Paludibaculum fermentans: one gene and its partner. The protein of the gene in region 1 interacts with the protein of each later gene in a pairwise test. Links are inferred from orthologs where the notes say so. Each region holds a gene or a part of one and is shown in the gene's direction. Other genes may lie near its edges. The genes, in order: IRI77_RS32075 and rlmB.

Region 1 (6,618 bases):
TTACGGGCGCCTGGATGATCTCGGGCCAGATTGCGGCCTATCTATTGAACATGGAGATGGACCGGCGGGTGAACTCGCTGCGGCAGACGGCGGTCTCGCTGGCGAGAGTCTCGGCCCAATCGAGGGCGGAGGCCGTGAAGCGATCCGGGTTCATCTTCCACGACCGCTATCCCGGCTTGCAGATTCTGGTCCACGACCAGGACGGGAAAGAAGTCCGTTATCCGGAGGACGCCAGACTCGAAGTGCCGCCGCCGGGCCACCTGGAATCGGCCGGGCTGGTGGTGCGGGACAAAACGTTCTTCCTGTGGGCGCATACCGGTGGGCCGAAGACGGAGGTCGTCATCCTGGTGCCGGTGACGCGGACGTTTCTGCAGTCACTGGTGCCGCAATTGGGCGATATCCAACTGGCGCCGATCGGCCTGACCGCGGAAGAGGCGCGGGAACTCGACTACCGCCTGCATCCACCGGTGCCGGAGGAGGCAGTCAATGCGGCCACCGTCGCGGCGACGGGCGTCCCGAGTCCCACCAGCTTCCTCGACTTCCGCCTGAAATGGGGCGTGCGGCTGGGCGTGCCGGTGTGGGAGAAGCCGGGTGTCAGCCGGACCAATTTCCTGGGGGTGGTGACGCGCATCTCCGGGCCGATGAAGATCGTTTTCAGCGCCGATACCGGGACAGACGTGCCTTCGCTGCTGGTGTTCTTCACCTTCTGCGGCATCGTCTTCCTGGTGGTGGAGGTGATCTCGTTCTACATCGGCGTCTCGCTGTCGCGCACGATGACGCTGGCGGTGCACGAGCTCTACGAAGCCACGGTGCACATCCGCGAAGGCGACCTGACGCACCGGATCCAGGTGAATGGGAACGACCAGTTGGCGGAACTGGGTACGTCATTCAACATCATGGCGGGGAATCTGGAACGGCTGCTGCAGTCTGAGAAGGAGCGGCAGAAGATGCAGGCGGAGCTGGAGATCGCGCGCGAGGTGCAGGATCAACTGCATCCCAAGCCGATGTCGGGCTTGGGTTCGCTGCGGGTGACGTCCTTCTGCACGGCGGCGCGCATGGTGTCGGGCGACTATTTCGACTACCAGACCATCAGCGACAGCCAGCTCGCGCTGGTGATCGGGGATGTCGCGGGCAAAGGCATCTCGGCGGCGCTGCTGATGGCGACGCTGCAATCGGCGCTGCGGTGCGAACTGCGCCACTCCACCGAGATGGCCACCGCGGCCGCGGTGGGGATGGGCGAGGGCTATGCGGCCCCGAGGGTGTCTCCTTCGCAGTTGGTGTCGAACCTGAACCAGCACCTCTATCTGTCGACGGCTCCGGAAAAGTACGCCACGTTCTTCTTCAGCGTCTATGACGAAGTGTCCAGCACGCTGAGCTATACGAACGGCGGCCACCTGTCGCCCATCCTGGTCCGTGACGGCAAGGCGACGCTGCTGGATTCGAACGGCCTGGTGGTGGGTGCGTTTCCGTTTGCGGAATATAGCGAGAGCCGGGTCAAGCTGGAAGCGGGCGATCTGTTGGTGTGCTACACGGACGGCATCACGGAGCCGGAGAACGCATACGGCGAGATGTTTGGCGAGGATCGCCTGATCGCGCTGCTGCTGGCGCATGCCGACAAAGACGGGGCCGAGATCGCGGCCAGGATCGTGGAGGAAGTCACGAAGTGGACGGCTTCGTCGGAGTTGCAGGACGATATGACGTTGTTGCTGGCGCGAAAGGTCTGAGATCGTGACCCCGCAGTTTCGCCGCATCTGGTTTGTCGCCGCCGCCATCGCCGGCACGGTGACCGTGGGCACGCTGGGGTATATCTTCATCGCCGATTACCCGGTGCTGGACGCCATCTACATGGCCGTCATGACCATGACCACGGTGGGCTATGGCGAGATCCGGCCGCTGAGCCAGGCGGCGCGGGTGTTCAATACGGGCTACATGCTGCTGAGCGTCAGCATGCTGCTGCTGGCCCTGGGCGTGATGACGCAGACCATCATCGAACTGCAGTTCGGCAACCTGTTGGTGAAGAGGCGCGCAAAGAAGATGATCGACAAGCTGGAGAATCACTACATCATCTGCGGCTTTGGCCGTGTGGGGCGGGGCTCGGCGGCGGAACTGCGGCAGGCCGGCGTACCGCTCGTCATCATCGACCGCAGGGAAGACCGTGTGGACTGGGCGATGCGCGCGGGCTACCTGGCGTGCCTGGGCGATTCCACGCGCGACGAGACGCTCTACGAGGTCCGGGTGACGCACGCGCGTGGCCTGATCGCAGCCCTGGCGACGGACGCCGACAACCTGTTTGCCGTGATTTCGGCCAAGACGCTGAATCCAAAGATCCGCGTGGCTGCGCGCGCGGCGGAAGAAGAGGCGGAGCGGAAGATGCGGCAGGTGGGCGCGGACGCTGTTTTCGCGCCGTACGTTATGACCGGCACGCGCCTGGCGCAGTCGCTGCTGAAGCCGCACGTCCGCCAGTTTCTCGACTTCGCCACCACCAATATCGGGCTCGATGTCGGCATTGAACAGTTGGAAGTGGGAACGGGCAGCGACCTGGTGGGCAAGTCGCTGGCCGACCTGCGGATCCGCAGTGAACTGAAGGTGATTGTGCTGGCAATCCGCCGCGCGGACGGTAAGATGGTGTTCAATCCCCCCGCGGACGCGCTGATCGAGGTGCAGGACTACCTCATCGTGATGGGCGAGAACGAGCCGCTGCGGCGTTTGGAGAGCCGTGTGACGGGGGCTGCCTCGTAAGGCTGAGGACACCATGAAAGTACTCACCGGCGCACAGATGCGTGAGATCGACCGTCTCACGATGGAAGCGGGCATTCCCGGTCTTGTGCTGATGGAGAACGCGGGCTGCCGCTTTGTGGAGTTCCTGGAACGGAACTACGGCCCGCTGGACCAGCATCGCATCGTGGTGGTGTGCGGCAAGGGCAACAATGGCGGTGACGGGCTGGTGATTGCCCGGCAGTTGAGCATCCGCTTCAAGCCGCGTTCGCTGGACGTGATCCTGGCCTATCCGCCGACGGAGTTCAAGGACGACTCGGCCACCAACTGGAAAATGCTGCAGGTGACGGGCACGCGCGTGACACGGACGCTGGAGCCGCGGATGCGCGCGGCGACGCTGGTCATCGACGCGCTGCTGGGCACTGGCCTGCAGGGTCCGGCGCGCAGTCCGGCGCTGGAGTGGATTCGCGAGATCAACGGCGGCTTCCCGGGCGCCACGGTGGTGAGCGTGGACGTGCCTTCGGGTTTGTTCGACGGCGGTGAATCGGTGCGGGCCGCGGATACGGTCACATTTACGGCGCCCAAGCTGGAACAGGTGGTGCCACCCACCTGCGACCGGGTGGGCCGGCTGCATGTGGTGCAGATTGGCACTCCTCTGTCGCTGATGGACAAGAGTCCGGAGTACTGGCTGAATGTCGTGGAGCCGCGTCAGTTCCGGCGGCTGTTCGAGCCGCGGCCTGCTGGTTCGCATAAGGGTGATTTCGGGCATGTTCTGGTGATTGGGGGCGCCCCGGGCAAAGGCGGCGCGGCGGCGATGTCCGGCCTGGCTGCTTTGAAGATCGGCGCGGGGCTGGTGACCGTGGCAACGGCGGAAGAAGAGCGGCGGACGGTGACGGCGCTGGCTCCGGAACTGATGACCCAGTCGATCGGGCAGGATCCGGGCGGTAAGGACGTGCTCGCGATTGGGCCGGGCCTGGGCCAGGAACCGGATCTGGCGGGGGTCGCGCAGCGTTTGTTCGCACAATCCGCGCTGCCGCTGGTGATCGACGCGGATGGACTCAATGCGCTGGCCGGCACTGCGTTTCATGGGCCGGGACCGTGGCGCGTGCTGACGCCGCATCCGGGTGAGATGTCGCGGCTGGCCGGCTGCAAGACGACGGACATCCAGGCAGATCGCGTGGGCGTCGCGCGCAAGTTCGCGATGGAAAGGAATGTGGTGCTGGTGCTGAAGGGCCAGCGCACGGTGGTGGCCTTCCCCGATGGACGGGCCTTCCTCAACCCCAGCGGTACGCCCGCCATGGCCACGGCAGGCAGCGGGGACATCCTCACCGGCCTGATTGCCGGCCTGATGGCGCAGTGGCCCGACCGGCGGGAACAGGCCGTGCTGGCCGCGGTGTGGCTGCACGGGCGATCCGGCGAGTTGGGCGCGGCGGCGCTGACTGAACAGTCGTTGACGGCGACGGACCTGATCCGGTATCTGCCGGCCGCCATCCGCGAAACACAGGCATGACCAGCACACGCTACACCACCGCGAACGAGGAAGAGACCATTGAACTGGGCCGCGTGCTGGCCGCCCGCTGGCCCCGGCCGTGCATCGTCCTGCTGATCGGCAATCTGGGGGCGGGCAAGACCACACTGGCCAAGGGCATTGCCGAAGGGCTGGGCTCCGCCAGGGCGGACGACGTCTCGAGCCCGACGTTTCCGCTGATCCACGAATACGGCGAGGAGGGGGATCTCTATCACATCGACCTGTACCGCCTGGACACGATGGAGGAGGTGGAGACGCTCGGCCTGGAGGAGATCTTCTCGCGCCGGGCGGTCGTCCTGCTGGAATGGGCGGAGCGCTTCCCGGCCCTGTTGCCGGCGGAACGGATCGAGATCCGGATCGAGGCCATCGAGGAAGAAACGCGTGTCCTGACGGTCACTGAGCTACCCTGAAGCAGATGACTGAGTCTTCCGGCCCGAGTCGATCGCTGATCGCCCTGACCGCTCTGGCGGTTGCCGCCGCGGCTCTCGTATATGTGCTGCTGCTGCCGTTCCTGCATCCCATTTTCTTCGCGCTCGTGCTGGCGATCGCCGCTCAACCCCTGTACCACGCCATCTCGTCGCGGTTGAAGCGGCCTGCCCTTTCGGCGATTCTCACCACGTTCCTGATGATCACAGCCGTTCTGGTGCCCTTGGCCATGCTGACCGTCACCATCATCAACGAGGCGGGCACGACCTACAATCAACTGGCCCAGCAGAGCGCGGAAAAGGGCGGCTGGGGCCAGTATCTTAACGATCTGCTGGATCCGCCGGTGCAGTGGGTGGCGGCGAAGACGGGCATGCCGGCACCCAACGTGCAGGCGGCGGTCCTGCAGCGCATGCAAACCATGAGCTCCTCGCTGCTGCAATGGAGCGGCTCGCTGCTGGGCAACCTGACCAGCACGCTGGGCGACCTGGTGCTGAGCATCTTCGTCATGTTCTTTCTGTTCCTGGAAGGAAATGCGATCTGGGCTGGGATTCTTCGATGGATGCCCCTGCCGGAATCGCGGACCAGAGAGCTGTTGCAGACGATCTCGGACGCCATCGTGGCGAACGTCTATGGATTCGTGGCCGTTGGCGTCGTCCAGGGCGTGCTCACGGGCCTGGCGTTCTGGTTTACCGGATTGCACGCGCCGTTCCTGTGGGGTTCCGTTGCGGCCATCTGCTCGCTGCTGCCGCTGGCCGGTACCGCCATCGTCTGGGCGCCGGCCGCGCTGATCCTGCTGGCCCACGGCGCATGGGGCAAGGCGCTGTTCATGCTGCTGTGGGGCATCCTGGCCATCAGCATGTCCGATAACATCGTGCGGCCCATGGTGCTGAGCGGGCGCACGGACATGAATACCCTGGTCGTTTTCTTCGCCCTGATGGGCGGATTGCAAGCCTTCGGTTTCATCGGCCTGTTCGCCGGACCGGTGATTTTCTCCGTCGCCATCGCCGTCTTCCGCATGCTGCGCGAGGAGTATACGCAGCCGATGGTCGAGCTCGAGATCAAACAGGCTTAGCGCGGGTTGAACCACGCCGTCCGCGGGCGCGTATACCCTTCATGGATCCACGAGCCGCGTTCGTCCTGCCGCATGGCCAGTTTCTTGGCGCCTGTGCCTCGAAGCGAGAGGCTGGCGGGTTCGCGCTCTCTGAACTGACGCCCACCGTGCCGGCGGAAGAGGTCGCACGGCATACCCATGAAGACGCGCATCTCGTGCTGCTGCTGGATGGCACGTATATCTCCACCGCGGCCAAGGCCCCGCCCCTCTGCCGGCCGCCGCTGCTGATCTACAATCCGCCTGGGACCACGCACCGGGACCGCTTCCACGCGCTGGACGGGCGCTTTCTGACGATCTCGGTATCCGGCGAGAGCCTGCAGCGGATCCGGCAGTTCCTGGAGCCCCTGGACCAGCCCACCGCCTTCCGGTCAGGTCCGCCGCTGCAACTGGCGCAGCGTTTGTTCCACGAGTGCCGCCAGTGGGACCAGGTTTCTCCGCTGGCCGCCGAAGGACTGTGCCTGGAGCTGATGGCGGAGATGGCGCGGGCGGCGGACCGCCCGCACCGTCAACCACCCTCGTGGCTGAAGACCGCGCGAGACCTGATCCACGATCGTTGTGCCGAGAACATCGGCGTCTCGGAGATCGCCCAGGCCGTGGGTGTTCATCCCGTCCACCTGGCCCGGACGTTCCGGGAGTTCTACCAGTGCACGCCTGGCGACTATCTGCGGCACTGCCGGCTGGAGCACGCGGCCGGGCTGCTGCGGCGTCACGCACAGCCCATCGCGGAGATTGCCCTGGACGCGGGCTTCGCGGACCAAAGCCACTTCTCCAAGGCCTTTCGCAAGGCGTTCGCCGTGTCGCCGAGCGAATACCGCCGCGCGCATGTTGCCCGCTGACC
Region 2 (6,363 bases), 2.6 Mb from region 1 along the record:
CCTGCTGCTGGGCCGGGGCGAAGAAATGAGCGGTGGCCGTGGAAAGAAAGCGCTGCTCGCCAACGCCGTAGAAGCGCTGATTGCCGCCCTCTACCTCGACGCCGGCCCCGTGGCTGGACTCGAAGTCTGCCGCCGCTTCCTCGAGAAGTACGTCTGGAGCGGCATTCGCGTCGAACAGCTCGGCGAGGCCGAAGTGCCGGTCGACGCCAAGAGCGCACTGCAGGAATTGGCCCAGTCGCTCAAACTGCCCGTGCCGCGCTACGTCATCGTGCAGGAAACCGGCCCCGAGCACGCCAAGACGTTCATGGTGGAGGCTCGCGTCGGACGCGAATTCACCGCCCAGTCGGAAGGCACCTCCAAAAAGGCCGCCGGACAGAAGGCCGCCGAACTCCTGCTCCAGCACCTTCAATCGCTTCAATCCAAATAGCCCCGCCGGCCCTCCCCCCTTACTTGCCCGCGCCCTGCTTGGCGGATGCCGCCTGCACCGGCTCCTGGGCCGCCGCCACTTCATTCAGTACGACAATATCCACCCGCCTGTTTTTGCGCCGTCCTTCGTCGGTCTCGTTGCTGGCCACCGGTGCCGTGTCCGCGAAGCCCGAGATCGCCATGCGGCTCCGCTCCACGCCAAACCGCTCAGCAAACAACTCCAGCATGGCAATGCCCCGTGCCGCCGACAGGTCCCAGTTGCTCCGGAACCGCGAAGTCTTGATCGGGATCGAATCCGTGTGACCCTCCAGCCGGATCGGATTCGGAGACCGCTTGATCTCGGTCGCAATCACCTCGAGCATCGGCAGCGTCGTCGGTTCCAGGATGTCCCCACCCGATGGGAAGAAGGTCGCCTCCTTCAGGCTGATCACCAGGCCCCGCCGCTCCATCCGCACCTCCAGCCGCCCAGACTCAATCTCCTTCTTCAGCGTCTCGTTCAACTGATGCAGCGACGGCAGCAATTCCACCGGCCGCGCTTTCGAGCCGGGCTGCGGCAGCACCGTCACCAACGGCGCCGAAACCGGCAACTGCTGACCGGGGTTGGTCTTCAGCAGGCGGGACAAGGCATGGCCGAGAGTTCCTTCCTGCATCGCTTCCCGGAAGGCATGCGAGATCAGCGTGGCCTTTTCCTTGTTCGTCTGCGAGTTGGCGTACATCATCACGAAGAATGCGAACAGCAGCGTCATGAAGTCCGCATACGACACCAGCCACCGTTCGTGATTCGGGTGATCGCCCGCCTTCCGCTTCCTAGCCATGGCCGGCCCTTATGCCGCGGTCCGCTGTGGATCCACTGCCGGTTCTTCCGGCTTCTCCGGCGCCCCCGCAGTGAAGGCTTCCAGTTTCCCGCGCAGCATCTTCGGATTCATCCCCTCGACAATCCCGCACACCCCTTCCAGCATCATCTCCCGCTTTTCCCGTTCCGCCGCCCCCCGCAGCTTGATCTTCAGGGCCGCCGGCAGAAACACCAGATTGGCCGAGCCGACGCCGTAAATCGTTGCAACGAAAGCCGCCGCAATCCCCTTGCCCACCTTGTTCATGTCCGAAAGTTCGCCCATGACGATAATCAGGCCCAGCACCGCGCCGATGATGCCGATGGTGGGCGCAAACCCGCCCGCAATCTCGAACACCTTCGCCTCCTCCTCCAGCCGCCGTTCCGCGGCATCCATCTCCAGTTCCATCGAGGCCCGGATCTCGTGCAGGTCCATGCCGTCCACGGCCAGCATCATGCTCTTCCGCAGGAATGGATCCTGGATCTCCGCCGCCTCCTGCTCCAGCGACACCACACCGTTCTTGCGGGCCCGCATGGCGTAGTTCACCATTCGGTCCAGCGTCTCCTGGCTGTCGTCGGAGTACTCGAAGATCAAACTCGAGGCACGCCGCGCCGCCCTCTTCACCAGCCCCACGGGATTGGCCACCAGCGTCGCACCGATGCTGCCGCCCAACACGATCAACGCAGCCGAGGCGCCCCACAGGTCGCCTGCCCGCCCATGCTCCAGTGCGTAGCCCCCCAGGATGCCCAGCAGCGCCAGGCCCAGGCCGCCCAGGGTGCTCAGGTCCAGCTTGCTCCGGCGCTTTCCTTCGCTCGTCGGCCCTGCCTGTTTCGCTGTGGCCGGCTGTTCCTTAGCCTCCGCGAGCTTGCTCATACCCGGCCCATCTCCTGCGCCGGGTCCGGCACCCCAACCGGCCCTCGCGCCACGGGATGAATCAACCGCCTGAATTCCACCACGCGCCGCACTACCTCCTCGGGACCCTCCACCACCAGAATCTTCGTGCCGCTCACCGTCGTGATCAGCGTGTCGGGGGTCGTGTCAATGAATTCGATCAGGTCCGAGTTCAGATAGAACGGCGCCTGATTGATGCGCGTCAGACGGACCATGCTGTTGACCTCAATTGCCCATATCGTCCCGCCGCCCTCTTCCTTCAGCCTTTTCAGGCAAAGTCCAGGCGGTGAGCGAACGAGATTCGAGATCGGAGGGGGAAGAATGGACGGGGAAGGGCAACTACCGCAGTAGTTCGAGAATGGCTTTCAGCTCAGCTTTCACGCCGGCCATCTTTTCCGTGGCCCGGGCGGCCATTTGCACCGGATCCGGCCCAAACAGACTGCTCTGCGTGGCCGGCGGCGGAGGCGTCGAGGGTGTGCTCGCGGTCGAACGGGGCGAAGACTTGCGCTGATGCAGGAAAGTCCGCGCGCCTTCGATCGTGAAGCGCTTTTCATAGAGCAGGTGCTTGATCTCCAGCACCATCTCCACGTCCTTGCGGCGATAGAGCCGCTGGTTCGTGCCCGACTTCTTCGGCGAGAGCTGGTTGAACTCGGTTTCCCAATACCGCAGAACGTACGACTTGATTCCCGTGATCCGGCTGACATCGCCGATCCGGAAATACAGTTTGTTCGGAATCTCTACCGGCTGCGGCCGGGTCGCTGCGGTGGCCATCGGGTTGTGGGAGTCTACCGTCATCCTAGAGAAAGACTAACCCGGCGTCAACCATTTCCGGCTCTTTTTGTTTGATGCGCGAAGCACCCGCCTCCGTTACCATGAAAACGTCATGGCCTTCATTGCCGGCATCCACCCTGTTCGCGAAGCTTTACGCGCCGGTCAATCATTAGACCGCGTCCACATCGTCAAAGGAGCCGCCGGTCCCCGCCTCCAGGAGATCATCGAACTCTGCCGCGCCGCCAAGCTGCCGGTCCGTTTCGATACCCGCGAAGCCCTCGACCGTCTCGTGAAAGGCCTGCCCCATCAGGGAGTTGTGGCCGTTCCGTCCACCCAGGTCGCCCATACGCTGGAGTCCGTGCTCAACAGGCCGGGCCTGCTGGTCGTCCTCGACGGCGTGGAGGATCCCCACAATCTGGGCGCCATCGTCCGCACCGCCCATGCCGCCGGCGCTACGGCTGTAGTCATTCCGGAACGCCGCGCCGTCGGCCTCACGGAAACCGTCGCCAAGGCCGCCGCCGGAGCTCTCGCCCTGCTGCCGGTCGTCAAAGTAAACAATATCAACCGCGCCCTGGAGACCCTCAAGCAGCACGGCTTCTGGATCTACGGCGTCGACGAGCGCGGTAAACAGAACTACTCCGACACAGAATTCACCAACCCCGCCGCCATCGTCCTGGGAGGGGAAGGGCGCGGCCTCCACGAGCAGACCCGCCACCACTGCGACTTCCTCATCCGCATCCCCATGGCCGGCCAGATCGCCTCCCTGAACGTCTCTGTCGCCGCCGGAGTGGTGCTCTTTGACTGGCGCCGCCGCAATCCTCCCACCCCGTAGTACCCCATGCCTATCCCGACCTGGAGCGGAATCCTCGACCTGGCTGCCTCCTTCGCCTCTTCTTTGCAGGCGGCCAAGACCCGGCTGGCCGGCGACTGCTCCTGGTATCCGTACGAGACTCTCTCGAATCTCACCAAACTCACACCGGTCTTCGCCGCCTCGGCGGCCTCGTTTGAGGAACTCGCCGGTGCCGGACCCATCCTCGACATCGGAGCAGGCGATGGGGATCTTTCCTTCCTGCTGGCCCAGGCCGGCTATACCGTCCACGCCCTGGACAACCCGGCGACCAATTTCAACGGCATGCAGGGGATCCGGCTGCTCGCCCGGGAATTGGGTTCGAACGTCACAATCCTGGGAGCGAACCTCGACCGCGACTTCGAACTCGAGCCGTACCAACTCGTCCTTTGCCTGGGCGTGCTCTATCACCTCAAGAGCCCGCTGCAGGTGCTGGAGGCGATTGCCCGCTCCGCCCAGTATTGCGTTCTCAGTACGCGGGTAGCCCGCCAGAGCCCGGAGGGGCTGCGGCTCGATCCCCAGCCGCTGGCCTACTTGCTGGACGATTCCGAGCTCAACCAGGACAACAGCAACTACTGGATCTTCACCCCCGCCGGACTGCGCCGCCTGGCCCGCCGCGCCGGTTGGTCGACTCTGCATGTGTCGTACTACGGCGACACCCGCACCTCCAACCCGCTCAGCCTGGCGGAGCACGACGAGCGCGCCTACGTCCTGCTGAAGAGCCGCAAGGCCCTGGCCAACGTGGAGTTACTCTCCGGCTGGCACCCTGCGGAAGAGCGCGGCTGGCGCTGGACCCAGCGCGAGTTCTCGGCCCTCGCCACCGTTACGGCCGAGCCCGGTTCCACCTTCCAGCTGCAAGTACAATTCTTCCTTTCGGGCGATGTGATCCGGGTCATGGGGCCCATCACCCTGCGCTGCCGGGCCGACGGCCGGCCGCTGGAACCCATGCTCTACCCCGAGCCGGGCGATATGGTCTACCGCGCCATACTCCCCGCGCTGCCCAGCGGAGCCCCGGTCCTGCTCCAGTTCTCCCTCGACAAGGCGATTCCGCCCAGCGAGATGGACGCCCGCGAGTTGGGCATCATCGTCCAGTCCATTGACGTCTCCGCCGTCTGACCTCAACGCAGCAGGTCGATCATTCCGCACGCCTCTTCACGCCGCACCGTAGTCTTGGACTCGAACTCGAACTTCTGTCCCTTCAAACTCTTACCGGCCCGCCGCAGGGCGCCCTCGGTCATCTTCCGAAAGACCTCCGGCGTCACGGGCGCATCGGGGTAGACGAATGCCAGCGAGTCCTTATACGACGCATAGGTCAGGTATTGCCGGACCTCGAAGGGCAGGAACGGCTGGCCCGATGAAGTGCTGGCATCGTATAGCGTTTCTATATACTTGAACGCCTCGTGCCCTCGCGGAGCGTCGCGGAAGTGCGCCCCCGTGATGCTCAGCGGCAGCCCCAGGCCCTTCACCAGCAGCCTCGACAGCTCGCCCACCGTGATGGGCCTTTCCGGATGGAACCGGTAGTTCTCGTCGCCGTCCACCGCACCCAGCAGGCTCAGTTTCTGGATCGCCGCAAAACGTGCCATGGACGCGTCTACGTCCTGGTAAAAGAATAACTTGGCGCCGGAGGCCAGCAGCCGCTGCTGCAGTTCGGGCACCGGCACCTCGCGAAACGAGATGCCTTTCTTCAGGGCGAGCACGGCCGCCGCCCCCGCCGCTTCGCCCAGGGCCGACCACACCGGCTCCATCCGCACCGACGTCATCGCCACGTGCGACGACGAGATGGCGACCGGCACCAGCAGGCCCTCGCGGTTCACCGGCACCAGCACCCCGTACGGGATCTGGTACGGACCCGTGACATCCACCAGGTTGATGGCCCCCTCGCCGGAGCACCGCGACTCGCGATTGGTTGGGTTCTGCACGTTATGCGAGTCCATCTCATACAGCCCGATGGCGACGCTATCGTCGTGCAGGGGTCCGCGCAACCCATTGCCCCGCAAGTCCTTATGGATATCGCTCTCGGTCAGCTTGTAGAGCCCGTGAATGCGCCGCGCCTCGCGCACATACAGCTTGTAGGGGAAGTTGCCGTTGTCGGTGAACTCATCGTCGGCCAGCCCGAAGTTGGGCTGCTTGCCCTCGGTCTGGATGTAGTAGAGGAACCCCAGGGCATAGTCGCGATACTTCTTCGCGATTTCGGCCCGTTCCGGCCAGCCCGCCTCCGGGTAGGCCCACTGCGGGCCCGACCAGTCGTTGCCCCAGTTTATGGCCAGCACGTCCACCTTGCCGTTGGGCAGGTAAGCCTTGAGGGGCGACCACTTATAGCGGCTCGGATCATACCCTGGCGGCGGAGTTTTGATCCTGTGCGGCCCTTCCGCCTTGCCGTAGTCCTTCACCAGGAAACGGTAGTTGTAGGCCATGATCTTCTTGTCGTCCTGGCCGCTGCCGCCCGGCAGGATGGTGCCCGGCAACTGATACACGCCCTCGCAGAACGCATCCGTATAGATTTCACCCGCATGGGGCTCTTCGGCCGAGCGCGCCTCCCGGCCCAGGTCGTACGGCACGCCCGCGAACGCCGCGACATCGCCCTCATACGTCGCGTCG

What was found.
Region 2: the proteins of IRI77_RS32075 (region 1) and rlmB interact in binary tests that used the Escherichia coli proteins (3 or more experiments, as listed by UniProt). The link is inferred for Paludibaculum fermentans from one-to-one orthologs.

The regions. Positions count from the first base shown.
Region 1 is NZ_CP063849.1:8,078,106-8,084,723, reverse strand. What follows is about bases 2,018-4,988. They hold IRI77_RS32075 (NAD(P)H-hydrate dehydratase), read left to right. Parts: upstream 2,018-2,752; coding sequence 2,753-4,225; downstream 4,226-4,988. Other genes in these bases: IRI77_RS32065 (AI-2E family transporter), read left to right, coding at 4,659-4,988; tsaE (tRNA (adenosine(37)-N6)-threonylcarbamoyltransferase complex ATPase subunit type 1 TsaE), read left to right, coding at 4,222-4,653; IRI77_RS32080 (potassium channel family protein), read left to right, coding at 2,018-2,739. Outside these bases: IRI77_RS32085 (PP2C family protein-serine/threonine phosphatase), read left to right, coding at 1-1,724; more of IRI77_RS32080, read left to right, coding at 1,729-2,017; more of IRI77_RS32065, read left to right, coding at 4,989-5,741; IRI77_RS32060 (helix-turn-helix transcriptional regulator), read left to right, coding at 5,783-6,616. UniProt on the Escherichia coli protein: Bifunctional enzyme that catalyzes the epimerization of the S- and R-forms of NAD(P)HX and the dehydration of the S-form of NAD(P)HX at the expense of ADP, which is converted to AMP.
Region 2 is NZ_CP063849.1:5,454,614-5,460,976, reverse strand. What follows is about bases 2,175-4,890. They hold rlmB (23S rRNA (guanosine(2251)-2'-O)-methyltransferase RlmB), read left to right. Parts: upstream 2,175-3,030; coding sequence 3,031-3,750; downstream 3,751-4,890. Other genes in these bases: IRI77_RS21470 (FAD-dependent oxidoreductase), read right to left, coding at 4,884-4,890; IRI77_RS21475 (class I SAM-dependent methyltransferase), read left to right, coding at 3,757-4,881; IRI77_RS21485 (MerR family transcriptional regulator), read right to left, coding at 2,487-2,918; IRI77_RS21490 (flagellar FlbD family protein), read right to left, coding at 2,175-2,362. In the rest of the region: rnc (ribonuclease III), read left to right, coding at 1-427; IRI77_RS21500 (flagellar motor protein MotB), read right to left, coding at 447-1,241; IRI77_RS21495 (flagellar motor protein), read right to left, coding at 1,251-2,129; more of IRI77_RS21490, read right to left, coding at 2,126-2,174; more of IRI77_RS21470, read right to left, coding at 4,891-6,363. UniProt on the Escherichia coli protein: Specifically methylates the ribose of guanosine 2251 in 23S rRNA.